Regions from separate parts of the Arthrobacter sp. 35/47 genome, predicted to be linked through region 2. Evidence: predicted binding sites of a transcription regulator. Region 2 holds the regulator's gene; each other region holds the start of a gene.

Region 1 (7,515 bases), on a different contig from region 2:
TTCTCTGCCTTGAGGCGGGCGATCATGTCGAGGACACCGGCGCTGTGCCCGTTGGCGGTGTCGACGAAGAGGGCGTCCACACCGGCGTCGACCAGTGTCATGGCGCGCTCCCAGCCGTCGCCGAAGAAACCGATGGCGGCGCCGACGCGGAGGCGGCCCTCGTCATCCTTGGTGGACAGCGGATACTGCTCCGCCTTGGTGAAGTCCTTGACCGTGATGAGGCCGCGCAGGATGCCGTTCTCATCAACCAGGGGGAGCTTTTCGATCTTGTTCTTGCCGAGGAGGCCGATGGCGTCCTCTCCGCTGATACCCACGTGGCCGGTGACCAGCGGCATGGGGGTCATGACTTCGCGGACCAGCCGATGCCCGAACTCGGACTCCGAGACGAAGCGGGTGTCGCGGTTGGTGACGATGCCGAGGAGCCTGCCCTCGCCGTCGACCACGGGAAGGCCCGAGACGCGGTAGTGGCCGCAGAGGTCATCGAGTTCGCGGAGGGTGGCGTCGGGGCCGATGGTGACGGGGTTGGTGATCATGCCGGACTCGCTGCGCTTGACGCGGTCCACCTGCTCGGCCTGGTCAGCGATGGAGAGGTTGCGGTGGATCACGCCGAGGCCGCCCTGGCGTGCCATCGCGACGGCCATGCGTGCTTCGGTGACGGTGTCCATGGCGGAGGACAGCAGGGGGGTCTGGACGGTGATCCGCTTCGAGACCCGTGAGCTGGTGTCTGCCTCCGAGGGGATGACGTCGGTGTGTCCGGGAAGGAGCAGGACGTCGTCGTAGGTCAGCCCGACAAAGCCGAAGGGATCGTGGGACGGTGATACGTTCGACAGTTCGCTCAACGCGGCGCCTCTTTCGGGGGGATGCTTGGAGTGATCGCCGGTGCGGTGGACCAGCGCTTTCCGGCTTCTATCGTAGAACGAATGCGGTGCAGCCCCTATTCCGATGACCGGTTTCCGGGTGTGAAAAGGGCAACGTTCCGGCCCTCCTGGGAGGACCGGAACGTTGCCTGTGTGCTGCTCCAGCGGTCATGACCGCTAGCGGCTGTGTGCCTTTTTAGTGGCTGTGGCCGTGCTGCTCTTCTTCTTCGACCGGCTTCTCCACCACGAGGGTTTCGGTGGTGAGAACCAGCGCGGCGATCGACGCTGCGTTGCGCAGCGCGGAGCGCGTGACCTTCACCGGGTCGATGATGCCGGCGTCGACGAGGTTCTCGTAGTCGCCGGTGACGGCGTTGAAGCCGTGTCCGACCTCAAGCTGGCCGACCTTGTCGACGACGACGTAGCCTTCGAAGCCCGCGTTCTCGGCGATCCAGCGAAGCGGCTGGACCAGAGCACGGCGGACCAGACCAACGGCGGTGGCCGCGTCGCCCTCGAGCTTGAGGACGGTGGGATCTTCGTCCAGCACCTTCGAGGCGTGGATCAGGGCAGAACCGCCGCCTGCCACGATGCCCTCTTCGAGGGCCGCGCGGGTCGAGGACACAGCGTCCTCGATGCGGTGCTTCTTTTCCTTCAGCTCAACCTCGGTGGCTGCACCGACCTTGATCACGCCGACACCGCCGGCGAGCTTGGCCAGGCGCTCCTGGAGCTTTTCGCGGTCCCAGTCGGAATCGGTGCGCTCAACCTCGGCGCGGATCTGCGAAACGCGGTCGGCAACATCCTGCTCGCTGCCGGCGCCGTCAACAATGGTGGTGTTGTCCTTGGTGACGGTGATGCGGCGGGCGGTACCCATGACCTCGAGGCCTACCTGGTCCAGCTTCAGGCCGAGATCCGGGGAAACCACCTGCGCACCGGTGAGGGTGGCGATGTCCTGGAGCATGGCCTTGCGGCGGTCGCCGAAGCCCGGGGCCTTGACGGCAACGACGTTCAGGGTGCCGCGGATCTTGTTGACCACGAGGGTGGACAGTGCTTCACCCTCGATGTCCTCGGCGATGATGAACAGCGGCTTGCCGGCCTGGAGAGCCTTCTCGAGCAGCGGCAGGAACTCCTGGAGAGAGGAGATCTTGCCGGAGTTGATCAGGATCAGGGCATCCTCGAGGATGGCTTCCTGACGCTCAGGATCGGTCACGAAGTACGGGCTGAGGAAGCCCTTGTCGAACTGCATGCCCTCGGTGAGGACCAGTTCGGTCTGCGTGGTCGAGGATTCCTCGATGGTGATGACGCCGTCCTTGCCGACCTTCTCGAAGGCCTCGGCCAGCAGGTCGCCGACTTCCTGGCTCTGCGCCGAGATGGCTGCAACGTTGGCGGTCTGCTTGCCGACAACCTCGCGGGCGTTCTCCAGCAGACGTGCGGCCACAGCCTCGATGGAAACCTCGATGCCGTGCTTCAGTGCGCCGGGAGCGGCACCTGCCGCAACGTTGCGCAGGCCTTCCTTGACCAGTGCTTGCGCGAGGACGGTGGCCGTCGTCGTGCCGTCACCGGCGACGTCGTTGGTCTTGGTGGCAACTTCCTTGGCCAGCTGCGCGCCCAGGTTTTCATACGGGTCGTCCAGCTCCACCTCACGGGCGATGGTCACGCCGTCGTTGGTGATGGTGGGGGCGCCCCACTTCTTGTCGAGGACCACGTTGCGTCCGCGCGGGCCGAGCGTCACCTTCACGGTGTCGGCCAGCTTGTCAACGCCGGCTTCCAGCTTGCGGCGGGCGGCGTCGTTAAACTCCAACTGCTTTGCCATGTTGCTTCTTTCCTTTCAGGCTTGTGCAGGGATGTGTACTTACAGGAAAGAACCCCGGCCGATGATGACCGGGGTTCTTCTGCACAACTACTTGACTACGATCGCCAGTACGTCGCGGGCGGAAAGAACCAGGTACTCCTGGCCACCGTGCTTGACTTCGGTGCCACCGTACTTGGAGTAGATGACGACGTCGCCTTCAGCCACATCAACCGGAACGCGGTTGCCGTTGTCGTCAACGCGGCCGGGGCCTACTGCGACAACTTCGCCCTCCTGGGGCTTCTCCTTCGCGGTGTCCGGAATGACCAGACCGGATGCGGTGGTCTGCTCGCCTTCCAGCGGGCGAACAACAATACGATCTTCAAGAGGCTTGATAGAGACCGACACTCGGACCTCTCCTTCACTTGGTTTGAATGGATCTGGGTATCGAGCAGGCGCTGACCGTCGTCGCGGTGCCGGTTGGCGCATCCTCGAAGGATTAGCACCCTCATAGCGAGAGTGCCAAGTCTGACTTTATGCAACGGTTAGCACTCGGTCAAGGCGAGTGCCAGAGAGGCGCGTCCCGAATGGTTCAGCACGCACCCGCTGGACCTCCAACCACGGTCCAATAGACTGAAGAGCCCGGCCCAGCCCGCCTTGCCGAAAGCCCCTCCCGAAACGCCGAAAGCGATACCGTGACCCAGAACCTCCTCGAGCCCGTCCTGACTCCCGAGGGCTGGGAACTGCTCAACTCGCTCGGACCCTACTCGGAATCGGACAGTCTCCGGCTCAACGAGCAGCTGCGCGCCGCCGGCCACTCCCCCGAGGTGGTCAACGCCGCCCTGACCCAGTCACGGCTGCGCGCCAAGGCCCAGGCCAAGTTCGGTCCCTTCGCGTCCCGGATGCTGTTCACCCCCGCCGGCCTGGAACAGGCAACCCGGCTCACCGTCGCCGCGCGCCATGCCCAACGCTATGTGACCGCCGGCCTGCAGAAGGTCGCCGACCTGGGCTGCGGTGTCGGTGCCGATTCGATGGCCCTTGCCACCCTCGAACGCGACGTCACCGCCGTCGAACTGGATGAGACCACCGCAGCCGCGGCCACCATGAACCTGCTGCCGTGGTCCAACGCCACGGTGGTCAACGCTGACGCCTCAGCCGTTGACCTGACCGATTACGACGGCGTCTGGCTGGATCCCGCACGGCGGACCACCTCCAGCTCCGGCACCAGGCGGCTGTTCGATCCGGAAGCGTTCTCGCCGCCCCTCTCCTTTGTCGAGGGACTCGCGGACACCGGCATGCCGGTCGGCGTGAAGCTCGGACCGGGCATCCCCCACGACGCCGTCCCCTCCAACTGCGAAGCCCAGTGGGTGTCGGTGGACGGTGACGTCGCCGAAGTGGTCCTCTGGTTCAACGCGCTGCGCCGCGACAACGTCCGGCGCAGTGCCCTGCTCATCGGCGCTGACGGTGCCACGGAGCTCACCAGCAATTCGGACTTCGGCGAGGACGACGACGCCGCTGTCGGCCCGGTGGAAGGGTACCTTTACGAGCCGGACGGTGCTGTGATCCGGGCGGGGCTGGTGGCGGACGTCGCCCGCTCCATCGGCGGGCATCTGGTCGACCCGCACATCGCCTACATCTGCGCTCCGGATCCGGTGGACACACCGTTCGCACGTGCCTATCGCGTCCTCGATGTCCTGCCCTACAACGTCAAAACGCTCAAGGCCTGGGTCAAGGCGAACAGCATCGGCGTCCTCGACATCAAGAAACGCGGAACCTCGGTCACCCCGGAGGAACTGCGCAAGCAGCTCCTGGCCGGCACAAAGAAAGCCACCAACAAGGCCACGCTGGTACTGACGCGGATAGGCGAGGAGCGGATCGCCGTCGTCGTCGATCCGGTCCTGGGGTGAATGCCCGTCCGGCAGGGTTGCCGGGCATGGGGCGTCGGGGGAACCTGAGAAGAAACTACGCCGGCTGCCGCGAGAACTCTCCGGCCGCCCGGATCTGCTCAGCCGTGGGCCGGACCCCGGTGTAGAGCACAAACTGCTCGGCAGCCTGCAGCGCAGCAACTTCGGCACCGGTGATGACCGACCGGCCCGTCCGGCGGGCAGCCCCGATGAGCGGCGTCTCCGACGGCAGCGCGACGACATCAAACACCAGCGACGCCGCAGCGACCGCCTCGTCGCTGAAGGACTGCACGTCCTCGTCCCGCCCTGCCATGCCCAGTGGGGTCACGTTGATCAGCAGGTCAGCGGCCGAGGTGCCCGGCTCCGCCTGCCACCGGAACCCGTACAGGCCCGCCAGATGCCGTCCGGCCTCCTCATTCCGCGCCACTATGGTGACGTTGCTGAACCCGGCATCCCGCACGGCCGCCGCAACCGCCTTGGCCATCCCGCCGGATCCGCGCAACAGAACCGACGACGACGGCGTCACCTCCGAACGCTGTTTGATCAGTTCCGCGACGGCGAGGTAGTCGGTGTTATAGGCGGTGAGGACGTCGTCGTCGTTCACTATCGTGTTCACCGAGTCGATGGCGAGCGCAGAGGGATCCATCCGGTCCACCAGGGATATGACATCTTCCTTGAACGGCATGGAGATGGCGCATCCGCGGATCCCCAGGGCGCGCACACCGCCGATGGCGGCCGGGAGGTCCGTGGTGGTGAAGGCCTTGTAGACGTAGTTCAGGCCCAGCTCGTCATACAGCCAGTTGTGGAAGCGGGTGCCAAGGTTGCTGGGCCTTGCGGCGAGGGAGATGCACAGGGCCATGTCTTTGTTCAGGATCGGCACCCGTCAATTATGCTCCGGCCCCACCACGTCCCCAAGCGCGGAGCCGTCGCCGTACTTGCCGGCCGGAATAATGCTGAGTTTCCCGTTGGTCTCCAGCACTATGGCGGCAATCTGCGAGAGGTCTCCATTGCCCTGCATGCGGACCGCCTGAAGAAGCTCTGACTCAGTCAGCCGGTTCCGCCTGAGCTCCGGTTCCTGGATCCGGCCGTCCCTGAAGAGGAGAACCGGACGGGAGGTTAGTGCCTGCCTGGATGCCGGCCAGCGGGACGAGACGAAGGCAACCAGGTACTGCAACGCGGCCAGCAGTCCAAGCGCGGCCGCTCCTTCAGCCCAGGAAACGTTGGCGTTGAGCAGGATGGTTGCGAGTGTGGAGCCGAAGGCAACAGTGACAACGAAGTCGAAGATGTTGAGCTGGCTGAGAGTCCGCTTGCCCGAGACCCGGAGGATCAGGACCAGAACGGCATAGGCGGCAGAGCCTACCAGCAGAACCCTCGCCACCTCTGCCCAGTTATCGAACCACATGCTGACTCCCACCACCGCTTGGGTCAATCATGTTTCTTCTCCTTCCGGGTCGGGTGCGCGTCCGCCAAAGGTTGTCCTTCACACTAGGTCCTGGAGCGGCCGCCTGCGACTGCAGGGCATGTCCTCTGCACTACTATTGAGCTCAGTTCTCACCCGCGATGGCGCGATACCGAGGCAGATATTCCCCACCGTCCGGTACCGGTCAGGAGCACACCATTGAAGATTGAGTTCGCCAAATCCGAGCAGTCGACCCTGGGCGTTGAGTGGGAACTCGCGCTGGTCGACCGGTACAACGGCGATCTCGTCTCGGTTGCCAAAGAGGTGCTCCGGGGGGTCAATGAAAAGCACCCGGAACTCCAGGCCGACGACGAACACCCCCATATCAAGCAGGAGCTTCTGCTCAACACCGTCGAGATCGTCACGGGCATCTGCCACACCGTCTCTGAGGCCAAGGAAGACCTGAGCCGGTCACTCGCGGCAGTCCGTGAGGTGACGGATCCGATGGGCGTCGAGCTGTTCTCGGCCGGTTCCCACCCCTTCAGCGCCCCGCGTTCCCAGCCGGTGACGGACAAGGAACGGTACTCCAAGCTGATCGACCGCACCCAGTGGTGGGGGCACCAGATGGTGATTTACGGCGTGCACGTCCACGTGGGTCTGGACCGCCGTGACAAGGCGCTGCCCGTGCTCGACGGGCTGGTGAATTACTTCCCGCACTTCCAGGCGATCTCGGCGTCGTCTCCGTTCTGGGGAGGAGAGGACACCGGGTACGCATCGCAGCGTGCCCTGATGTTCCAGCAGCTTCCGACCGCCGGCCTGCCGTTCCAGTTCCGTTCCTGGGCGGAATACGAGGCCTACGTCGAGGACATGTTCACCACCGGCGTCATCGATTCGGTGAGCGAGATCCGGTGGGACATCCGCCCGGTCGGCAACCTCGGAACCATTGAGCTGCGGGTGTGTGACGGGCTCTCCACGCTGGAGGAGGTCGGTGCCGTCGCCGCCCTGACCCAGTGTCTCGTGGACGATTTCTCAACCACCCTCGACAACGGTGGGTCCATCCCCACCATGCCGCCGTGGCATGTGCAGGAGAACAAGTGGCGCGCCGCCCGTTATGGGCTGGAGGCCATCATCATCCTGGACGCCGCCGGGAACGAGCGGCTGGTCACCGAGCACCTGATGGATGAGCTGAACCGGCTGGAACCGGTCGCGGCGAAACTGGGCTGCTCCGCGGAACTGGCCGACGTCGAAAAGATCCTGCAGCGCGGCGCCGGCTACCAGCGTCAGCGCCGCGTCGCCGCCGAAAACAACGGCGACCTGAGCGCCGTCGTACTGGATATGGTGCGCCAGCTCCGGGAGGGGCCCTCCGCCTGACCTCCGCGGTAAGCCCCCGTGAGTTGGCAGGACACACCCCGTATGGAGCGGGGAAAGCGGCGTGTCCTGCAAAATGAACGCGGGGCGGCTAGAGGTGGACGGTGGTCACCGGCATGGAGGAATCGGTGCCGAAGCCGATCCCGCTGGGTTCCCCGCCGTCCATGATGATGCGCGCGGCGAGCGCCGCCACCATGGCGCCGT
Region 2 (7,515 bases):
CGACGACGACCCACACCGGTCTTGAATGGCGCGTGCGGCGGGTGGACGGCGGCGGCGTGCCGGCGGAGGATGTGGTGGCGGGAACGGTCCCGGTGGAAGAGGGGACCGGCACGGTAGGGCTGTACGAGTTCAGCGTCGCGCTGGAACAGGGCACCTACCTCGTGGAGGTCTACGAGGGTTCAGAAACCGAGCCGGCGTCGGGGCCGGCAGAAAACGCAATCGCCGACGACAAGTTGATCAGCCTCAGCTGAGGCGCGGTTACCAGCGGCCCGAGAGCTGGTTCAGCACCGCGATCGCAGCAGGACCGGCTGTGGATGCACGGAGTACATTGCTTCCGAGCTGAACCGCAACAGCGCCCTGATTCACAAAGAGCTCGACTTCCTGCGGACTGATGCCGCCCTCTGGACCCACAATGACCGCTACAGTTGCAGCGCCCATCGCCGGCGTGCGCGCCCAGTATTGCGCAAGTGACAGCTCGGCGTCCTCATGCAGCAGGACCGGGCACTGCACTCCGGCCAGCCAGCGGGCAACTCCGCGCGAATCCAGGACGTCGAGGACCTCCGGTAGGCGGGTGCGCCGGCTCTGCTTGGAGGCAGCACGGACCAGGGATTCCCATTTCAGGCGCCCCTTGGCCGCCTTCTCGGCGCGCCACCGGACAATGCTGCGGTCCGCCTGCCACGGCAATACTGCATCGACGCCCAGTTCAGTGGCTGCCTCCACTGCCAGCTCCCCGCGGTCTCCCTTGGCAAGCGCCTGCACCAGAACAAGCCGTGTTTCAGGCGGCGGATCGAATGAAACCGCATCAACCCTTAGTACGACGGCGTCGGCCGCGGAATCAACTACGGTGCAGCTCAGACGGTGGCCGCTGCCGTCCACCACGTCGATCGACTCTCCAGTGGCGATGCGCTTCACTGTGGCGGCGTGATGGGCTTCCGCGCCCCGCAGCGTGAGGCTGGAGCCGGCAACGGCCCCCTGGACAGCGGCAGGATCCCCGAAGAAGGCCTGGTTGGTCACGGCTGCCGGTCAGAGGTTCCCGAGCCGCTCGCGCAGCCGCGCGAAGACACCCGACCCGCTGCTTGCCAGCTGGCCATCCGTGAACTGTTCGCCGCGCAGTTCAGCGAAGCGTCGGAGAAGCTCTTCCTGTGCGCCGTCGAGATTGCGCGGTGTCTCGACACTGAGGTGGACCAGGAGGTCCCCCCGCCCGTAACCACGCAGGTGTGTGACTCCGAGGCCCTTCAGGGTGATCACCTCACCGCCCTGCGTACCCGGCCGGATGGTGAGCTCCTGATCGCCGTCGAAGCTGCTCAGTGTCACCGTGGTACCGAGGGCGGCAGCCGTCATCGGGACGCTGAGCGTCGCGTGCAGATCATCTCCCTCCCGCAGGAAGGTCGGGTCGCTGTTGACCCGGATCTCCACGTACAGGTCGCCCTGCGGTCCGCCGGCCGTTCCCGCCTCGCCCTGACCGGAGAGCTGGATGCGCGTGCCTGTGGCCACCCCTGCAGGCACCTTGATGGTGAGGCTGCGGCGGGAACGGATACGGCCGTCACCGTTGCACTCATTGCAGGGATGCGGGATGACGGTGCCATACCCCTGGCAGGTACCGCAGGCCGCCGTCGTCATGACCTGGCCGAGGATGGAGCGGACGGCCCGCTGGACCTGACCGGATCCGCCGCAGATGTCGCAGGTCTTCGGCGAGGTTCCGGGTTGGGTGCAGGAACCGTCGCAGGTGGGGCAGACCGCTGCGGAGTCCACCTCGATCTTCTTGTTGGTACCGAAGACGGCGTCCTTCAGATCGATGCGGACAGCGATCAGCGCGTCCTGGCCACGCTGGGTCCGCGACGGCGGGCCGCTCGGCCCGCCTCCACCGAAGAACGTCTCGAAGATGTCGTGGAAGGCGAATCCGGAACCGGCATAGCCGCCGCCGAAGCCGTTGTCAGTACCGTTCTCATTTCCGGTGGTGTCATAGACACGCCGTTTCTGCGGGTCCGAAAGCACCTCGTAGGCGCGCGTGACCAGCTTGAACTCTTCCGCGGCGTCCGGCCCGGAATTCACATCCGGGTGGAACTTGCGGGCGAGCTTCCGGTACGCCTTCTTGATCTCTTCGCCGCTGGCATCGCGTGCAACACCAAGGACCTCGTAGTGATTACTCACTCCTGCACATCTCTTCCTGTAATTTCACCGCGTGAGCGGCTCTGGTTCATGGGCTCCGTCATCCGGTCATGATTCATCGAGGATGCGGGAAAGGTAACGGGCCACCGCTCTCACTGCGGCCATGGTTGTGGGGTAGTCCATTCTGGTAGGTCCGAGGATGCCGACCTTCGCCAGCGCGTCCGGTCCGTACCCGGTGGCAATCACGGAGGCTTCCGCGAGACCGCCGTATGGATTCTCACGACCGATCCGGACGGACACTCCAAGCGCATCCTGCTCCATTTCGGAGAGCAGGCGGAGCATCACGACCTGCTCTTCGAGCGCTTCAAGGACCGGGCCGATAGTGAGGGGGAAATCGAGCGTGGAGCGGGCGAGGTTGGCGGTGCCCGCCATGACGATGCGGTCCTCGCGGTTGGCCCCTGACAGCTGCTCGAGGCTGTGGGCGAGCGACTTGCCGAGAGCCTGCCGGGCGGGCGGAAGTTCTGCCGTGCACGCCGCAAGCTCCTGGGGCACTGACGGCAGACGCACGCCCGACACCTTCCCCAGGAAGCGATGGCGAAGGTCGGCGATCTCATCCTCCTGGGTCCCGGCAGGTACGGAAGCCACCCGCTGCTGTACTGCGCCATTCGTGGAGATCAGCACCACCAGGACACGGCCGGGTGCAAGCAGTACAAACTCGATATGCCGCACTGAGGCGGCACCAAGGTGGGGATACTGCACCACGGCCACCTGATTGGTCAGCTGGGCGAGGAGCCGGACGGTGCGGTCCAGAACGTCGTCAAGGTCATCGGCGCTTTCCAGCAGTGCGCGGATGGCGCGCTTCTCCGGGGCCGAGAGGGGCTTGACCTCGGCGATGCGGTCAACGAACAGCCGGTAACCCTTGTCGGTGGGAATGCGCCCGGAGCTGGTGTGCGGAGCCGTGATGAGGCCCTCTTCCTCAAGCAGCGCCATGTCATTGCGGATGGTCGCCGAGGACACACCGAGCCGGTGGCGTTCAACAAGGGCCTTTGAGCCGACCGGCTCGCGGGAATGCACGTAGTCCTCAACGATGGCTCGCAGCACCTCAAGCCGTCTGGGCTCGCTCATGGTTCACCTCCGATGTACTTCAACGCCGCTCTACGAGTTAGCACTCAACACGCCTAAGTGCCAAGTCTAATACGTTCGACCTGATTGTTAGCATTGGCTCTGCCTGTTCCGAAGGCAGGAATCTGCGGAAGCGAGCCAACTCACATGTCGTATCACCAGTGGGGCGCCCAGAACATCTCACAGCCCCGCCGCTCCGTCCTGGAGAAAATCGAGGCGCGCCCCGGCGTCGTGCTCGAGGATGTCCAGAGCGGATTTGTCGGTGAGATCCTCCGGACCGAGAAGTCCGGCGGGATGCACATCATGATCCTCGAGGACCGGCGGGGCAAACAACGGACCTTCCCGCTTGGATTCGGGTTCCACTTCGAGGGGTCTCCCGTGGAGATGGTGCCCGCGCTGGCGCAGCCGGCAGCCCCCGCGCGGACGGCGTCCGGTTCCGTTCGCGTTGAGGGGCACCGGGCTCGTGCGGCGCGTGCCAGCAGGATCTGGGTCGAGGGCCGCCATGACGCCGAACTGGTGGAGAAGGTGTGGGGAGACGACCTCCGGGTGGAGGGCATCGTCGTCGAGCCGCTGCATGGCGTTGACGACCTGGCCTCCGCTGTCAGGGACTTCGGGCCCTCCCCCGGGCGCCGTCTTGGCATCCTCGTGGACCATCTGCTGCCCGGCACCAAGGAAGCCCGGATCGCCGCCGAGGCCACGGCCGTTCCCGGTGCGGCAGGGAACGTGCTCATTGTCGGGCATCCCTACGTGGATGTGTGGCAGGCGGTGAAGCCGCGCGCCCTGGGTCTCCAGGAGTGGCCTGTTATCCCCCGCAGCGAGGACTGGAAAACCGGGATCCTCAGCCGGTTGGGCTGGCCGCACGGCAGCCAGGCGGATACCGCCAACGGCTGGAAGCGCATCCTCGGCGGGGTCAACAGCTACGCCGACCTTGAGCCGTCCCTGTTGGCGCGGGTGGAGGAAGTAATCGATTTCCTGACCGTTCAGGCATCCGAAGCGTAATCTGCGCGGCCCGACCGGCGGAATGCTACTCCGCACGGTCCGTCAACCAAGTACCCTTAGGAAGTAAACCCTGCGCAAAGCGCGGTGAAGTCCCACAGTCGACAGGAATGTTCGTTGTCTAACAGTGCAGACCGGAACGGTGATGCGAAGTCACGTCCGGCACCCCGGGAGGAAGTCCCTCTTCAGGGTGCCAGCTCCAGTGCTCCACCGCTGACGCCGTCCGAGGACCGCCAGTGGGCGACGCTCGCGCACTTTCTCGGAATCCTCGGGTTTGTGCCCTCGCTGGTCATCTTCCTGATCTTCCGTGACCGGGGCCCTTTCACCGAACAGGAAGCCAAGGAAGCATTCAACTTCACCTTCCCGCCGAGCCTCGCTGCGGGCGTGTGCCTGCTGCTGTCCCTGATACCCGGAATCGGCGGGATCTTCGCAGTGCTGAACGCGCTCATCTGGGTCACCCTGGCAGGCTTCGCCGTTGCGGCGGGAATCCAGGTCAACCGCGGCAGGCCGTACCGGTACCCGTACAACCTGCGGCTGTTCCACTAAACGGTCAATCAACCGGTCAATCCGGCAGCGTCAGTCCGGCAGCAGGCGGCGCACCACGGCGTCAGCCAACAGCCGTCCGCGGTTACTCAGGCGCACCACGCCGCGGAATGCTTCCCGGGGCTCGATCAGACCGTCGGCAATGAGCCCGGCCACGGCATTACGACCCGCCGGATTCAGGTCCGCCGTCGGATAGCCCTCCGCCAGCCGCGTGCGCAGGAGTACGTCCTCAACGTAGCGGGCGCCGTCATCCAGGGTCTCCCTTCCCGCAGCCGGAGACTCGCCGGCCTCAAGCCGCTGCGCATAGGCGGTGGGATGCTTGACGTTCCACCATCGCGTCCCGCCCAAATGGGAGTGCGCACCGGGGCCGGCCCCCCACCAGTCGTGACCCTTCCAGTACGCGAGGTTGTGGCGGCACCGGTCCTCATCGGTGCGCGCCCAGTTGCTCACCTCGTACCAGGACATGCCCGCGGCCTGCAGCGCGCATTCGGCGAGTTCATATTTGTCGGCGTGATCATCGTCGTCGACCGCAGGAACCTGGCCGCGCCGGATCCTGCGTGCCAGGGCCGTGCCCTCCTCGATAATGAGTGCATACGCGGACAGGTGATCGGGTTCCAGGCTGAGTGCCGCGTCGAGGGATGCGCTCCAGTCCTGAAGCTTTTCCCCCGGAGTTCCATAGATCAGGTCGAGGCTCACCTTGAGGCCTGCCTCCCGCGCCCATTGAACAGCCAACGGCACCCGCTCCGGGGAATGGGTCCGGTCGAGCACCGCCAGGACATGGGGCACCGCGGACTGCATGCCGAAGGACACCCTGGTGAAACCGGCCGCAGCCAGCTCCTCAAGCGAGGCCGGCGTCACCGAGTCGGGATTTGCTTCCGTAGTCACCTCGGCCCCGGGTCGCAGCCCCCAGAGGGTCCTCGCCGTCGTGAGGACACGGGCAAGGTCCCCCGAGGGCAGGAGGGTAGGCGTGCCCCCGCCGAAGAACACGGTGTCAAGGGGGCGGCCGGTCACACCGGACCGGTCCAGTGCGCCTGCCGCAAACTCCAGCTCACGCTGCACCGTGGGCGCGTAATTGGCCTGCGATGCTCCCCCGCCGAGCTCGGCCGCGGTATAGGTGTTGAAATCACAGTAGCCGCAGCGGACGGCGCAGAACGGTATGTGGACGTACAGTCCGAAGTCCCGGTTGCTGCTGCCCGCGGCAGCCGAAGAGGGCAGCACGCCGTCCGACGGCGCGGGGTCGCCGAGGGGAAGCGCGCTAGGCATACCTGCCCCCGGACTGGAGTACTTCCGTCACTTCCTGGCTTTGTCCTTGGACTCGTCCGACGACAGGGCGGCAATGAAGGCTTCCTGGGGAACTTCCACCCGCCCCACCATCTTCATGCGCTTCTTGCCCTCTTTCTGCTTTTCGAGCAGCTTGCGCTTACGGGTGATGTCACCGCCATAGCATTTGGCGAGCACGTCCTTGCGGATCGCCCGGATGTTCTCCCTCGCGATGATGCGGGCGCCGATGGCTGCCTGGATGGGCACCTCGAACTGCTGCCGTGGGATCAGTTCGCGCAGCTTCCCGGTCATCATCACACCGTAGGCGTAGGCCTTGTCGCGGTGCGTGATGGCGGAGAAGGCGTCCACCTGCTCTCCCTGGAGCATGATGTCCACCTTCACCAGATCGGCAACCTGGTCCCCGTCGGCTTTCCAGTCGAGTGAGGCGTACCCGCGTGTCCTGGATTTGAGCATGTCGAAGAAGTCGAAGACAATCTCGGCGAGCGGCAGCCGGTACCGGATTTCCACCCGGTCTTCGGAGAGGTAGTCCATGCCGCCCATGACGCCGCGCCGGCCCTGGCACAGCTCCATGATGGTGCCGACAAATTCGTTGGGAGCAAGAATGGTGGCGGAAACCATGGGTTCGCGAACCTCGGCGATCTTGCCGGCCGGGTACTCGCTGGGATTGGTGACATGAACCACGCTCTTGTCCTCAAGCGTCACCTCGTACTCGACGTTGGGGGCGGTGGAGATGAGGCTCAGGTTGTATTCACGTTCGAGACGCTCGCGGGTGATCTCCAGGTGGAGCAGGCCGAGGAAGCCCACACGGAAACCGAATCCCAGTGCTGCGGAGGTCTCCGGCTCATACACGAGTGCGGCGTCGTTCAGCATGAGCTTTTCCAGCGCATCCCGCAGCACCGGGTAGTCCGCTCCGTCAAGCGGGTACAACCCGGAAAACACCATCGGCTTGGGATCCGCGTAACCGCTCAGCGAGGACGACGCCGGCTTTGCCAGGTTGGTGACTGTGTCTCCTACCTTGGACTGGCGCACGTCCTTCACTCCGGTGATGAGGTAGCCGACCTCCCCCACACCGAGGCCCTTGGAAGGAGTGGGCTCCGGGGAGCTGACGCCGATCTCAAGCAGTTCGTGGCTTGCCCTTGTGGACATCATCTGGATGCGTTCACGCGGGCTCAGATGCCCGTCCACGACGCGGACATAGGTGACAACACCGCGGTAGGTGTCATACACGGAGTCGAAGATCATGGCCCGGGCGGGCGCGCTCGCGTCTCCGACCGGCGCGGGGAGGTCGCTCACGATCTTGTCCAGCAGCGCCTCCACGCCGACGCCGGTTTTGCCGGAAACCAGCAGCACGTCCTCCGGCTTGCCGCCGATGAGGTTTGCGAGCTCCGCGGCGTATTTTTCCGGCTGCGCTGCCGGCAGGTCGATCTTGTTGAGCACCGGGATGATCGTGAGATCGTTTTCCAT
Region 3 (5,683 bases), on a different contig from region 2:
CGCCCGGGATCCCGCCACAGGTGCACGAATCTTCCGGCTTTCACAACACAGAAGGCCGGCCCCCGAGGGGACCGGCCTTCTGTGTTGTCGAGCAGGTAGGGCTGGGAGCCTAGAAGCCGCCCATACCGCCCATGCCGCCCATCTCGTCGCCGCCGCCTGCGGGAGCAGCCTTCTCAGGCTTGTCCGCGACAACAGCTTCGGTGGTGAGGAACAGGCCCGCGATGGAGGCGGCGTTCTGCAGTGCGGAACGGGTCACCTTTACCGGGTCGTTGACGCCGGCAGCAAGCAGGTCCTCGTAGTCGCCGGTTGCGGCGTTGAGTCCGTGGCCTGCGGGCAGGCCGCGGACCTTCTCGATGACAACGCCGGGCTCGAGGCCTGCGTTGAAAGCGATCTGCTTGAGCGGGGCGTCGATGGCGATGCGCACGATGTTTGCACCGGTTGCCTCGTCGCCTTCCAGGTTGAGGTTGGCGAACGCCTTGGCGCCGGCCTGGATCAGGGCCACGCCGCCGCCGGCAACAATGCCCTCTTCAACAGCAGCCTTCGCGTTGCGGACAGCGTCCTCAATGCGGTGCTTGCGCTCCTTGAGTTCAACCTCGGTTGCCGCACCGGCCTTGATGACTGCAACACCGCCGGCCAGCTTGGCCAGACGTTCCTGCAGCTTCTCGCGGTCGTAGTCGGAGTCGGAGTTCTCGATCTCGGCACGGATCTGTGCAACCCGCCCGGCGATCTCCTCGGCGTTGCCGGCACCTTCGACGATGGTGGTCTCGTCCTTGGTGACAACGACCTTGCGGGCCTGGCCCAGGAGGTCGATGGTGGCGTTCTCGAGCTTGAGGCCAACCTCCTCGGCGATGACCTGGCCACCGGTGAGGATGGCGATGTCAGCGAGCTGGGCCTTGCGGCGGTCGCCGAAGCCCGGAGCCTTGACGGCAACCGACTTGAACGTGCCGCGGATCTTGTTGACCACGAGGGTGGCCAGGGCTTCGCCTTCGATGTCTTCGGCGATGATCAGCAGCGGCTTGCCGGACTGCATGACCTTCTCGAGGACAGCGACGAGATCCTTGACGTTCGAGATCTTGGAGTTGACGATCAGGATGTACGGGTCTTCGAGGACCGTTTCCTGGCGCTCTGCGTCGGTGACGAAGTAGCCGGAGATGTAGCCCTTGTCGAAGCGCATACCCTCGGTGAGCTCAAGCTCCAGCCCAAAGGTGTTGGACTCCTCGACGGTGATGACGCCTTCCTTGCCCACCTTGTCCAGAGCTTCGGCGATGAGGTCGCCGATCTGCTGGTCACCGGCGGAGATCGAAGCCGTAGCTGCGATTTCTTCCTTGGTCTCAATTTCCTTCGCGGAGGCGAGGAGTTCGGCGGTGACTGCGTCAACGGCCTTCTCGATGCCGCGCTTGAGGCTCAGCGGGTCGGCGCCGGCAGCTACGTTGCGGAGGCCCTCCTTCACGAGCGCCTGGGCGAGGACGGTTGCGGTGGTGGTTCCGTCACCGGCAACGTCGTCAGTCTTCTTGGCGACTTCCTTGACGAGCTCGGCGCCGATCTTCTCGAACGGATCGTCGAGTTCGATCTCCTTGGCGATGGAAACGCCGTCGTTGGTGATCGTGGGAGCGCCCCACTTCTTCTCAAGGACAACGTTGCGACCGCGGGGGCCCAGCGTTACCTTGACTGCATCAGCGAGGGTGTTCAACCCGCGCTCGAGGCCGCGGCGTGCCTCTTCATCAAAAGAAATGATCTTGGCCATAACGGCGTAGGTCCTTTCGGGACGGTAATGCGTATGCTGCTACCCGCCTGTGATGCCCGCGACGGACGGACGGATCCGGGAGGATCTCTGTACCTCCCGAACCAGCCCTCACCACAGAGGTTGCCTGGTTCACTCTCGGGTGCCGTCTTAGCAGTCGTCACACCTGAGTGCTAAGTCAATAATTAGCACTCACACACTGCGAGTGCAAGCTGTTCACCTGAGGGGAAACAACGACGACGGCGCGCCACCCCTTCCGGGGAGACGCGCCGTTGTTCTTCGGCAAACCGTGGGCGGGGTCAGGACGCGAGGCGCACAGCCTCCGCCTGCGGCCCCTTCTGGCCTTCCCCGATCTCGAATTCGACCCGCTGGCCCTCATCGAGTGCGCGATAGCCCTCCATCTCGATCGAAGACCAGTGCACAAAGACATCTGCCCCACCCTCATCGACAGTGATGAAGCCGTAACCCTTTTCAGCGTTGAACCATTTCACGGTTCCCTGCGCCATGTTGTTCTCCCACTATGTAGATCCCCGCGTGGCTGGTGATGGCGGGGCTGAAATACATCTAATCCCACATCGCGGGGACAGTGACGGGGAACACAGGGAATGTTATTGATCCTTAACCAGCGTGCTTATTGAAAGCCGGGGCCTACCACAACAGTGATGCCTCCCAATCCGGCTTCGCCCTGCACCGCTCCGATTCCCAGAGCTCCGGCAAGCGCTTCGGCGGTAGACCGCTGTTCTTCACCGTTATAGAGGACGATCGAACCCTGCAGCGGCTGACCGGACCAGTTGCCGATCTGGGTAACATTCCAGCCTTCGGACTGAAGGCGACCGGCCGCTGTGCTGGCCAGCCCACTGACGCTTGTCGCATTCAATACGGCAACCGGCTGCGTCCGGTCCGCGGCGGCGGCAGGCTCGGTAGTGTCCGTCACCGGTTCCTCGGCAGGTGTTGTTTCCTCGCTGGGGGTTGGCTCTGGGCCGGGTGAAGCGGGAGGTGCGGACGCCGTGGGATTGGCCGTGGGATCGGATTCCTCGCTGGGCGTGGCGCTCGCTGCGTCGCCGGCGGTGATCGAGGGCATCGGCGCCGAACTGCTGGTTTCGGGTGTGACACGGGAGGCCTGGCCGAGTCCCAGCCGGGGAAACAGGAAGTACGCAACCAGGCCGACCGCGAGCACAAGCATGCCCGCGATGACTTTCAGCACCAGGCCGCTTGAACGCGGAGGCACGAGCCGTTCGCGGTGCACTCCCTGCCTCGCGGCGGATTCCGGCACCTGGTCGAATTCGTCGCGGGGGTATTGGGTCATCTGCCGGGGAGTCCTTGGGTTGGGGTTGCGGAAAAACTAGACGTCGACGCCGAGTCGGCGCGCGGAACGGGCGCGCTGGCGGGTCGTACGTAGTCTACGCAATCTCTTCACGAGCATCGGATCGTGGGCGAGGGCCGCTTCGGTATCGATCAGCGCGTTGAGGATCTGGTAGTAGTGCGTCGCGGAGAGATCGAACATCTCACGGATGGCCTGCTCCTTGGCGCCCGAATACTTCCACCACTGGCGCTCCAGTTCGAGCATGCGCTGTTCGCGCTCCCCCAAAGCCGGCTCCCGCGTCTGTGCGGCACCATTCTGATCTGCCTGCGCTGCCGAGCCCTGCATACCCACGACACACCGTCCAATCCACCGTTTCCGCGGTATCAACTTCGTCCATGGTAGTGGCGAATCACATGCTTGTCATTTACCCGCCACCTAACCCCCTGCCCGTGCCGGCACGCAAGAATAGAGACATGCACGACGACGGCACCCCCACCCTGCCCCTGCCACCGCCCGCCGGGGAACCGATCCCGTTCGCTGCGCCTGCGGCGCTCCATGAGGTGATGGCACCTGACTGGGCTGCGGCGCTTCGCCCGGTACAGTCCGAGGTCCACGAGCTGGCCCGCGTCCTCGCCACGGAACAGCAGCGCGGGGTGCAGTTGCTGCCGCAGCCGGAATCCATCCTGCGCGCCTTCACCTACCCGCTGAGCCACGTCAAGGTTCTGATCGTGGGCCAGGATCCCTACCCCACGCCCGGCCACTCCGTAGGCCTTGCCTTCTCTGTGACGCGTCAGACGCGGCTCCCCCGCAGCCTTGCCAACATCTACAGGGAGCTTGAGGCAGATCTGGGCGCCCCCGCGCCCGCCCACGGCGATCTCTCCCCCTGGGCCGAGGAGGGAGTCCTCCTGCTGAACCGGACCCTGACGGTGCGTGCCGGAGAAACCGGCTCGCACCGTGCACTGGGGTGGAACGCTGTCACCGACGCCGCCGTGCGGGCACTGGTGGGCCGCAACCAGCCGCTGGTCGCGATCCTCTGGGGCCGTGAAGCCCAGCAGTTGAAGCCGCTGCTGGGGTCCACGCCCCTGATCGAGTCTCCCCACCCCAGCCCGCTCTCGGCCTCACGCGGGTTCTTCGGGTCGCGGCCCTTCTCCAGGGCCAATGACCTCCTCCGGAGGCAGGGCGCCGAACCGGTGAACTGGCTGCGCAGCTGACTGTCCAGCCTCAGCGGCGGCGGTTACGACGGCGTTCGTTACTGCTGAGCTTCTTGGTGAAAGGCCGCGCCAGGTTGTCGCCAAGCACCACTCCTCCGGCAATGGCCAGGATGATGGTGAGCGCGTTGAACAGCCCGATCGCGCCGGCGCCCGTCACATCGGTCTCGATCGTCAGGTCGTACATCGACCGGAAGATCGTAAGCCCCGGGTAAAGGAACATCACCGCGGGCACCGCGACCACCAGTTGCGGCGCCCCCATGCGCAGTGCCACCACACGGGCGAGCATACCGATCAAAACGGCCGCAACCGCGGGCGCCAGCCGGTAGCCCACACCCAGGTTGACCACCAGTGAGTACAGGAGGAACCCGGCGGTTCCGATGAGCGAGGTGGGGATGATCAGCGACAGGTCCGTCTGCTCGGCGACGCAGATCATCGCAATCGCTACGAAGACAAGCACCGCAACCACGGGCAGCGGATACAACGAGCCCTCCGAGGACGTGACGTCGAGTTCCGGCACGCCGATGAGCTTGCCGAACACCAGCGCGACGGCGATCCCGGACACCAGACCGGCGAACACCAGGAACGCGGACAGGAACCGGCCGGCCGCAGTCACCGGGAAGCCGTTGATGGCGTCCTGGGTTGCTGACACCAGCCGTCCTGTCGGCAGGAGAAGCAGAATGCCGCCCACCACCACGAGCGCCGGCGAAATCGGCGCCTCCAGCCACCACATCAGCATCGCAATGAACGTGACCAGGGCAGCCGACGTCGCGGTTGCAAAGAACTCCGGCACACGCCAGCGTCCCAGCTGACGTGAAAGCAGATCCACTCCGATACAGCTCGCAAACGAGATGAGCGAGCCCAGCGGTCCGCCGCCGATGAACGCCACAATGGCCGCTGCGAACACGCCGAACGCCGCAGTGACCATCCAGCGTGGGAACGGCTTCGGCCGGTGGGTGATCTCTTCGAGGCGCCGGATCGCTTCAGAGCGGTCCACGCCGCCGTCGGCGATGTCGGTCACGAGCTGGTGCACGCGTGTCAGACCGGCATAGTTGTTGGTCCAGGACCGGACTACGCGCAGAACTGTGGTCGGTGTCTGGTCCTTGGCGGAATAGTTGAGCACCACGGACTGGTTGGTGATGTCGACCTCGATGTTGTCCAGCCCAAACGCAGCGGTCACCGCGATGATGCTGGTTTCCACCTCCAGCGCACCCGCACCGTAACGGAACATTGTCTCGGCAAGGCTGAGGGCAAAGTCGAGCGTGCGGCGTGCGCCGACGTCGGGCCCTCCCACCTGGACGGTGGGATTGGCAAAGGGACTGCCGGCGAGCCGCTCAACGAGGTTCATCGCCTGCGTGGGCGGGGCTTCCCCCTGGACCAGGCGCCGGAGCATCTTGCGGGCAGCAAGCTGCGAGCGGTCGGGCCGGGCGG
Region 4 (7,515 bases), on a different contig from region 2:
CCTAGCCCAGACCGGTGACTTCGAACTGATTGTGCTGGATCTCGGGCTGCCTGACCAGGACGGATTCACCGTCCTGCGGCGGCTCCGAGAGTCCAGGAATACGACGCCGGTGATCATCCTTTCGGCGCGCAGCTCGGTCGACGACACGGTGGCCGGTCTTGAAGGAGGGGCGGACGACTACATGTCCAAGCCGTTCCGGTTCGAGGAGCTGCTTGCGAGGGTACGGCTGCGGCTGCGGCAGGAAGCTCCGTCTGCGGACAACTCGGTCCTTTCGCACAGCGATCTGCAGCTGGACCTCAGATCCCGCAGGGCTCTGGTGAACGGCAGGGAGGTGGATCTTTCAGCGCGGGAATTCGCGCTGGCGGAGGCATTTCTGCGCAACCCCGGGCAGGTGCTGAGCCGGGAACAGCTGCTCTCCCGTGTGTGGGGCTATGACTTTGACCCCGGTTCCAACGTGGTGGACGTGTACGTGCGGTACCTGCGGAACAAACTGGGTGCCGAGCGTTTCGCAACAGTTCGCGGTATGGGCTACCGGCTGGTCGCCGACGATTCCTGAGGCGCACGCCTCCGGTTCCCTTACCGGAGGCCGGGCAGAAAAAGGGCGGACCCGGATGCGGTTGGGGGAAACGCACCCGGGTCCTTCGGAGGTGGCCGGTCGGGCAGAAGGTGCCCTGCACAACCACGGGTCCGGTAGCTCAAGCATGACGCCGCAATGTGAGAGATACAGGAAACGGGGATGAGAAAACTCTCATGAAACTTCGGGTTCCATGCCACTGTGCACGTCCAGGAAAGCCTCGGCCGCCTGTAACCGTCCGAGTGCCCCGGCGCGCCGGCCGCCGGCCTGCTGCCCACGGGTGTTCCTCGCTCCCGCAATCAGGGTCAGGGCTACGCCCGCTGCACGCGCCCGGAGCGCTGCAGGATCCACGTGTTCCTCAAAGGCCTCCTGAAAACGCCTTACAGCGTCCGGAACGTGGTGATAGCGTTCGTCAACACTCGGCAGGACCGCAAGGTGCGCGAGGAAACATCCCAGGTCGTCCACCAGATGGCCCGGTCCCACAGCATCCAGGTCAAGAACTCCTGTGATGCCGCCGTCGGCCACCAGGAGGTTCCCCTCATGGAAATCGCCGTGGGTGGCGACTATGGGGCCGGCGGGTGCAGACCGGACCAGCTCCTCGACCCGCAGGGCCAGTCGCGTGATCCGCGCTGATTCCTCCGGCAGGGCGGCCACCGCTGCGCGGGCGTAGTCCCGGACTCGTGCCGACCAGGGCTGCTTTTCCGGGAGCTCAAGGGCTGTTCTCGGAAAACGGTCCAGAAGATCGATAAGGACCCGAGGGCGGACTTCGGCTGCGCCGTTCACCATGAACCGCTGCGCCAGGGGCGTTCCGGCAGCGGGCATGGTCACGAGAACGTCGGCGACGGGCGAGGCGACGGGCTGGGGCGCAGGAAGTCCTGCGCTGATCAGCTGGTCGTGACGCCGGCGGAGTGCGGCGGCGCCGCCCGCCGGCAGCACCTTCAGGTAGCGCGTCTCCCCTGCGCCCTCCGCCCGCAGCACGGCCCGCCTCATGGGACGGTAGCCCAGGGTTGTCAGGCCGGCGGCGCGGACGCCGAAGAGCGCAGGGCCGACAGAATGCGGGTCACATGCCCAGCCGAGCCCGGGAAGGAGCGGGTCGTGGGGGTGGCTCCACACCAGGAGCGCTGTTCCGCCGGGTCCGGCGAGCCGTACTGAGCGTGGAAAGTCCCCTGCAACCCTTCTGGTGGTTACGCACAGGAACCCTTCGACGGAACCTCCCGCCATCCCATACCGGAGCGCATAGATCCCGGTAACGCCGGCGCCCGGGCGGTGGTGAAGACCGCGCAGTTCCCAATGCTCCAGCGGACCGGCCAGCGCCGTGGCAGCTTCTTCCAGAACCGCTCCCATGCCGGAGCCTTCCAGCAGCGCAAGCTCGTCCGCTTCCGACACCGTGCGGGCGGCCGACGGGCTACGCGCGGCGGCGCTGAAGGATGTCGTCCAGGTTCATCCGGGGCGCGGAAGGGGTCTCCACTGCCGGAGCAGCGGCACCGTTCTTGATCGGCGTCTTGACCTGCGGCTTGGGTGCTTCGGGGAGGTCCAGCGGAGCCGGATCTTCCCGGTCTGCCTTCGGCGCTTCAACGTAGGTGGGTTTGGGTACGTCCACGGGCTGCCAGGGTGCACCGGTGCCGGCCGGCTTCTCTCCGGATTCGGCAGCGACGGCGAGCGCCGCCGCCCGCAGTTCAGCGGCAGTGAACTGGACGGGGGCGGCCTCGGGGGTGCCGGCGTCGTTGTTTGCGTTCTCTTCCTTCGCCGCGGAGCCTCCGGTCTCTTCCGCGTTGAAGAGCCTCGTGGGCCGCTGCACAGCCGGAGCCGGCGCCACCGTCGGAGACGCTGATGTTTGAACGGCTGCGGGCGCCTGGCGTTCCACCCGACGACGGCGGCCGCGAACAGCGAGCGTACGCAGCACCGCAACGCTTGCGACGGCGAGGAGCAGCGCCGCAACGGGAACGATGGAGGGTACCAGCCCGGTGACGGCAAGCACCGAGGTGACCAGCGCAGCGGCCAGGGAGACCGTTCCGACTGCGGCAAGCGTGAGCCGCCCCCACCGGATCTTCAGCTTCGGAGCCTGGTCTGCCTTGCGTGGGGAACCGGTGCCCGCATGCCCTGCAGTCGCTGGTGCGGATGAGGGCTGAAGTTCGTCGGCGGCGGACATGGTCATGACGCTCCTTTGGAACCCGGCGTCACCGGATGTGATGCCTGGACGTGGGATGGAGGCGGATCCGTGCACCGTGAGGGGTTGCCGGTTCCGCAGAAGGTAGGGAGCGACCCAAATGAGCCAGAGCCCGACGATGGCCGCCAGTACAACTGAGCTGTTCAGAGAGAAGTCCACGTACAAAACGTTATGAGCAGATGGGGGTTCGGGCCCTCATTCACCGCGGTGTGTCCGGTTCCGAATCGGGAACTTCGTGGCTAGGCCCGCGGAGCTGACTCCCGCCACCGGCGCAGGAGCCCTCCCGGGATCTCCTCGGCGGTGAGCGCGAAGGACCGGTGGTCAGCCCACGAACCCGCGATATGAAGGTAGGCCCTGCGGATTCCCTCGTCCCGGAAACCGAGTTTGCGCACCACCTGGAGGCTCGCTTCATTCTCCGGCCGGATATTGATCTCCATCCGGTGCAGGCCGAGTTCCCGGAAGCAGTAGTCCGTGGCGAGGGCGACCGCCGTGGGGGCGATTCCCCTGCCCGCGCGCTCCCTGTCCACCCAGTACCCCAGCGTCGCTGTCAGCGCTGAGCCCCAGATGATGCCCGAGACGGTGAGCTGGCCGACCATGACCGGCCGCCTGGTCCCCTCCCGGCGCTCGGCGATCACGAACGGCAGCGCGCTGCAGGAGCGGACCTGCGCGTTCAGCGCACGGACCATCTCGTTGTACGACGGCAGATAACCCCCCGGCGCCGGATTCGACGCTTCCCACGGCGCCAGCCAATCGGCGTTGCGCTGGCGCAGTTCCATCCATTCCCGCTTGTCGCGGTGACGGAGCGGACGAAGGAGGATGTTGCCGGCCTCAAGGGTGACCGGCCAGGCGAACCGGCCCCACATGTCGGTGTTTAGCCGTCGAGGGAGGCGGTGAACTCCTGCAGCCACTTGCGCAGGTCCGGTCCGAGGTCGTCACGCTCGGAGGACAGCGTGACCACAGCCTTCAGGTAGCTCAGCTTGTCCCCGGTGTCATACCGACGGCCACGGAAGACCACACCGTACACGCCGGAGCCTTCGCCCTCTGCAGCAGCAAGCGTCTGCAGGGCATCGGTCAGCTGGATCTCGCCGCCGCGTCCCGGACCTGTTTCCTCCAGGACGTCGAAGACCCGCGGGTGAAGTACGTAACGGCCGATGAGCGCCAGGTTGGAGGGCGCCTCGTCTGCGGCAGGCTTCTCCACCAGCTCGTTGACGCGCACATAGTCCTCGCCGTCGATCGGGGAGATGTCCGCACAGCCGTAGGAGCTGATCTGATCCGGGTCAACCTCGATCAGGGCGATCACGGACCCGCCGGTCTTCGCCTGGACGTCGATCATGGTTTCGAGCAGCACATCCCGCTCATCGATCAGGTCATCACCGAGCAGGACGGCAAAGGGCTCAGCTCCGACGTGGAGGCGCGCACGCAGCACTGCGTGCCCGAGGCCCTTGGGATCACCCTGGCGCAGGTAGTGGATATCGCCGAGCTCCGAGGCGCGGCGGACGGAGGCCAGCTTCTCGAGATCGCCCTTCGCTTCCAGGGTCTGCTCGATGAACGGCACCCGGTCGAAGTGATCCTCAAGCGACCTCTTGTTGCGCCCGGTGATCATGAGGATGTTGTCGATGCCTGCACCCACAGCTTCCTCGACCACGTACTGGATGGCAGGCCGGTCCACGACCGGCAGCATTTCCTTGGGCATTGCCTTGGTGGCCGGCAGGAACCTTGTACCCAGGCCCGCAGCGGGAATGACGGCCTTGTTCACTCTTGGTCGCTCAGTCATGCCACCACAGTACAGAATTGGCCGCCAATCCGACGCACGTGCTACGCCGGGTACTAGCGGTACAGTGCCACCATGGACTCCCCCGCACCCCTGCCGAGCCCCGTATCCACCCCCACATCCCGCAAGGAGGAACTGCGGCAGACGCTCCGGGAGCGGCGTCGCCGGCTTTCGGGGCAGGAGCAGCACACCGCCGCCGCCGCCCTCGCGGACCAGGTGCTCCGATGGCTGCAGGCCGCTCCGGGCACCGGATGTATCGCCGCCTACCTGTCCGTGCCGCCTGAGCCCGGCACCGGTGAACTGCTGCCGGCCCTGATCGAGGCTGGCTACGACGTCGTGGTACCGGTGTGCGAAGCGCAGTACCAACTGAGCTGGGTGAGCTGGAAGCCGGGCGTCGAGCTCGCCAAAAGCCCGCGGGCACCCCTGTGGGAGCCGGTTGGGGAGCGCCGGCATTTCACCGCCGTGATGCCGTTCCGGCTGGTGCTGGTGCCGGGGCTCGGCATGGATGTGCGGGGAAACAGGATCGGCCAGGGCGGCGGCTACTACGACCGCTTCCTCGCGCAGCTGCGCCTTGAGCAGCCCGACGCCGACAGGCTGGGCTACGTGTACGACGAGGAACTGCTCGCTCCCGGCATCATCGAAACCACACCGCTCGACATGCCACTGAACGGTGTCTTCACCCCGTCCGGCCTTCACAGCGTGGGCTGAGGGTCGTTTCCGCGCCAGCTCCGCACCAGCGAAGGAAGCAGTGTAGAATTGGCACTCGGAAGGGTGGAGTGCCAAGGTTCTGCAGACACTCGGCAACGGACCCGTCCACGAACAGCGCTTCTCCAGGAGGATTGTCGATGCCTACATATGCCTACGCTTGCAGGGACTGCGGCCACGCCTTCGATGTCCAGCAATCATTTTCAGATGACTCCCTGACGGTCTGCCCCGAGTGTGAGGGCCTGCTGCGCAAGAAGTTCAACAGCGTAGGCGTGGTCTTCAAGGGTTCCGGCTTCTACCGGACAGACTCACGCTCCTCGTCCTCGTCGGTTGAACCCGGCACTGCTTCCAAGTCGGCCCCGGCAGCCACGGGTGCAGAGGGCAAAGCAGCGACCTCCTCGACGTCCTCCTCCGGAGCATCCGGGAAGGCAGCAGCCGCGGCCGCCACGTCTGCCTGACGCCGCCACGCCCGCCTGACTCGGGGCGGGTTGTCCACATACGGCGGATTCCCACGCCGCTGAGATCGCAGTGATCCTAGCGTTGAGGCATGCCTGAACCAGCAAACACCTGCGCCCGGTTGCAGAGTCGCCTCCACGCCTTTCTATTCCGCAAACGCCGTCTTCTGGCGGCCGCCTTCCTCTGCGCAGCCGCCGGATTCGCCGTCGAAGCGCTGCTGCCCCCTGAACCCGAGACCGTGCAGGTGGTCGCCGCGTCATCGGACCTTCCGGTCGGCACGGTGCTGGCACCGGAGCAACTCGCCATGGTGGAGCTGCCCGGCGCTGCCGTCCCGGAACACTCCTTTGACTCGTTCGAGCTGGTGGCAGGGCAGCAACTCGCCACCCCCGTCTACGCCGGTGATGTGCTCGCCGAGAACTTCCTGGTGGGGGCCGGGCTCCTTGCCGGCAGTCCGGAGGGCACTGTCGCTGTGCCGCTGCGTCCTGCTGACGCCTCCACCGTGCAGCTTCTCTCCGCAGGGCAGCGTGTCGATGTGGTGCTCAGCACGGGTAACGGGTTTGAAGTATCGGCGAAGAACACGGTTCTCGCCCGAGGGCTGCCGGTGCTGTGGACGTCAGAGGAATCGGGCACGGGACCGTTCAGCGCGCCGCAGGGTGCCGAAGACGGCCTGGTGGTGGTTGCAGCCGCTCCGGATGAAGCCGCTGCTCTGGCGGGAGCCTCAAGCAGCGGTCAGGTCCACCTCGTTCTGACTGCCGCGTCCGGGGACTAGCGGTTCAGAGTCGCTGGCGCCCCTTGGTCATAGAACGCACCTCGCGTGCTAGCTCCAGTGCGGCGGCTTCTGCTCCTTCAGCCACTCGTCGTGGTTGCCGTCTTCTTCATTCCAGGAGCGCGGGTCATCCTCGGCGGCGCGCTGCGGAATCACGTCACCATGGGGTGCGGTACTGGTGGTTTCGGCGGAACTTGGCTGCGCCGCCGCAGGCTCGGCCGGCGTGTCCTCCGCCGCGCTGTCTCCCGTGGGTCTTCCTTCGGATTCTCCGCTGTTCCCGGTTCCGGGTTCCATGGTTGCCCCGCTTCCTTCCCGTGGCCCCTGCGCGCCGCTGCGCGCAATCTCCCGGCCGTTGTGCTCCAGGCCAAGATACCCCGAAATCAGTTCGGCGCAGCCCTCCGGATCGGTAAACACCTCAATGGTCCACAGCGGCATATAACGCCAGCCCATGCGTTCGAGCAGTTGGGGGCGCAGCCTGCTGCGCTCCCGCACGCTCATGCTCCGGTAGCGGTCGGAACCGTCGGACTCGATGGCTACGGGAGGAATGAACAGCTCAGGTTCGTCGTCGGTGGCAGGCACGCCTGTCCCGGCCCCCGCCACGATGTCCAGTACGCCGTCGTAGTTGCTGCGGACAGCCGCTCCCCGGTAGCGCAGCCGCTCCACAAGATCCGCGACCAGCGGATCCTGGTTGGCGGCATCACCATCGGCGGACGAGGCCTGCGCTGCGTCCCCGGAAAGTTCCATGCGCAGGAGTTCGTAGAAGTCCAGTGCGCCGTGTCCCAGCCGTTCCGGATCCAGATCACCGGGCTGGAAACAGGTCAGTACGTGAAGGCGGTACCTGGCGCGGGTCATGGCCGTGACAAACTTCCCGCGGCCGTCCGGAGCCGAGAGCGGCCCGAAGTTGTGCAGCGCACGTCCGTGCGGCGTCCGTCCGAATCCCAGCGAGAAAATCACGGCGTCGCGGGTAAGCCCTGCAGCGCGGTCCACCGGGACCACCCGGAAGGACTCGTTGCCGGGTTTGAAGAAATCCGCCGCCCACGGAGCGTCGGCCATGAAGAGCCGTACAGCTTCACCCA

What was found. The regulator HrcA, encoded in region 2, represses chaperone genes, less so after heat shock. The targets are predictions, from matches to a motif close to TTNGCACTCGNNNNNNNCGAGTGCNAA.
Region 1: groES (co-chaperone GroES) is a predicted target of HrcA. The motif match lies at 3,186-3,212, and genes of this name have one in related genera.
Region 3: groL (chaperonin GroEL) is a predicted target of HrcA. The motif match lies at 1,892-1,918, and genes of this name have one in related genera.
Region 4: X803_RS0116370 (FmdB family zinc ribbon protein) is a predicted target of HrcA. The motif match lies at 5,269-5,295, and genes of this name have one in related genera.

The regions. Positions count from the first base shown of each region.
Region 1 is NZ_KI914620.1:28,501-36,015, reverse strand. Features, by position in the region: gene guaB (IMP dehydrogenase) at 1-839, opposite strand, end outside; gene groL (chaperonin GroEL) at 1,054-2,664, opposite strand; gene groES (co-chaperone GroES) at 2,752-3,048, opposite strand; gene X803_RS0116295 (class I SAM-dependent methyltransferase) at 3,336-4,547, shown strand; gene X803_RS0116290 (shikimate 5-dehydrogenase) at 4,603-5,424, opposite strand; gene X803_RS0116285 (DUF421 domain-containing protein) at 5,428-5,973, opposite strand; gene X803_RS0116280 (glutamate--cysteine ligase) at 6,163-7,314, shown strand; gene tsaD (tRNA (adenosine(37)-N6)-threonylcarbamoyltransferase complex transferase subunit TsaD) at 7,403-7,515, opposite strand, start outside.
Region 2 is NZ_KI914584.1:57,107-64,621, reverse strand. Features, by position in the region: gene X803_RS17525 (GerMN domain-containing protein) at 1-251, shown strand, start outside; gene X803_RS0103365 (16S rRNA (uracil(1498)-N(3))-methyltransferase) at 259-1,014, opposite strand; gene dnaJ (molecular chaperone DnaJ) at 1,024-2,151, opposite strand; gene hrcA (heat-inducible transcriptional repressor HrcA) at 2,218-3,234, opposite strand; gene X803_RS0103350 (DUF3097 family protein) at 3,379-4,230, shown strand; gene X803_RS0103345 (DUF4870 domain-containing protein) at 4,345-4,773, shown strand; gene hemW (radical SAM family heme chaperone HemW) at 4,804-6,033, opposite strand; gene lepA (translation elongation factor 4) at 6,061-7,515, opposite strand, start outside.
Region 3 is NZ_KI914592.1:205,781-211,463, forward strand. Features, by position in the region: gene groL (chaperonin GroEL) at 110-1,744, opposite strand; gene X803_RS0107640 (cold-shock protein) at 2,041-2,247, opposite strand; gene X803_RS0107645 (LytR C-terminal domain-containing protein) at 2,373-3,047, opposite strand; gene X803_RS0107650 (DUF3263 domain-containing protein) at 3,084-3,389, opposite strand; gene X803_RS0107655 (uracil-DNA glycosylase) at 3,518-4,255, shown strand; gene X803_RS0107660 (threonine/serine exporter family protein) at 4,266-5,683, opposite strand, start outside.
Region 4 is NZ_KI914620.1:52,091-59,605, reverse strand. Features, by position in the region: gene X803_RS0116400 (response regulator transcription factor) at 1-556, shown strand, start outside; gene X803_RS20760 (phosphotransferase) at 749-1,918, opposite strand; gene X803_RS0116390 (hypothetical protein) at 1,980-2,729, opposite strand; gene X803_RS0116385 (GNAT family N-acetyltransferase) at 2,981-3,604, opposite strand; gene galU (UTP--glucose-1-phosphate uridylyltransferase GalU) at 3,613-4,515, opposite strand; gene X803_RS0116375 (5-formyltetrahydrofolate cyclo-ligase) at 4,588-5,220, shown strand; gene X803_RS0116370 (FmdB family zinc ribbon protein) at 5,358-5,675, shown strand; gene cpaB (Flp pilus assembly protein CpaB) at 5,765-6,442, shown strand; partial or broken gene X803_RS20755 (AAA family ATPase) at 6,491-7,515, opposite strand, start outside.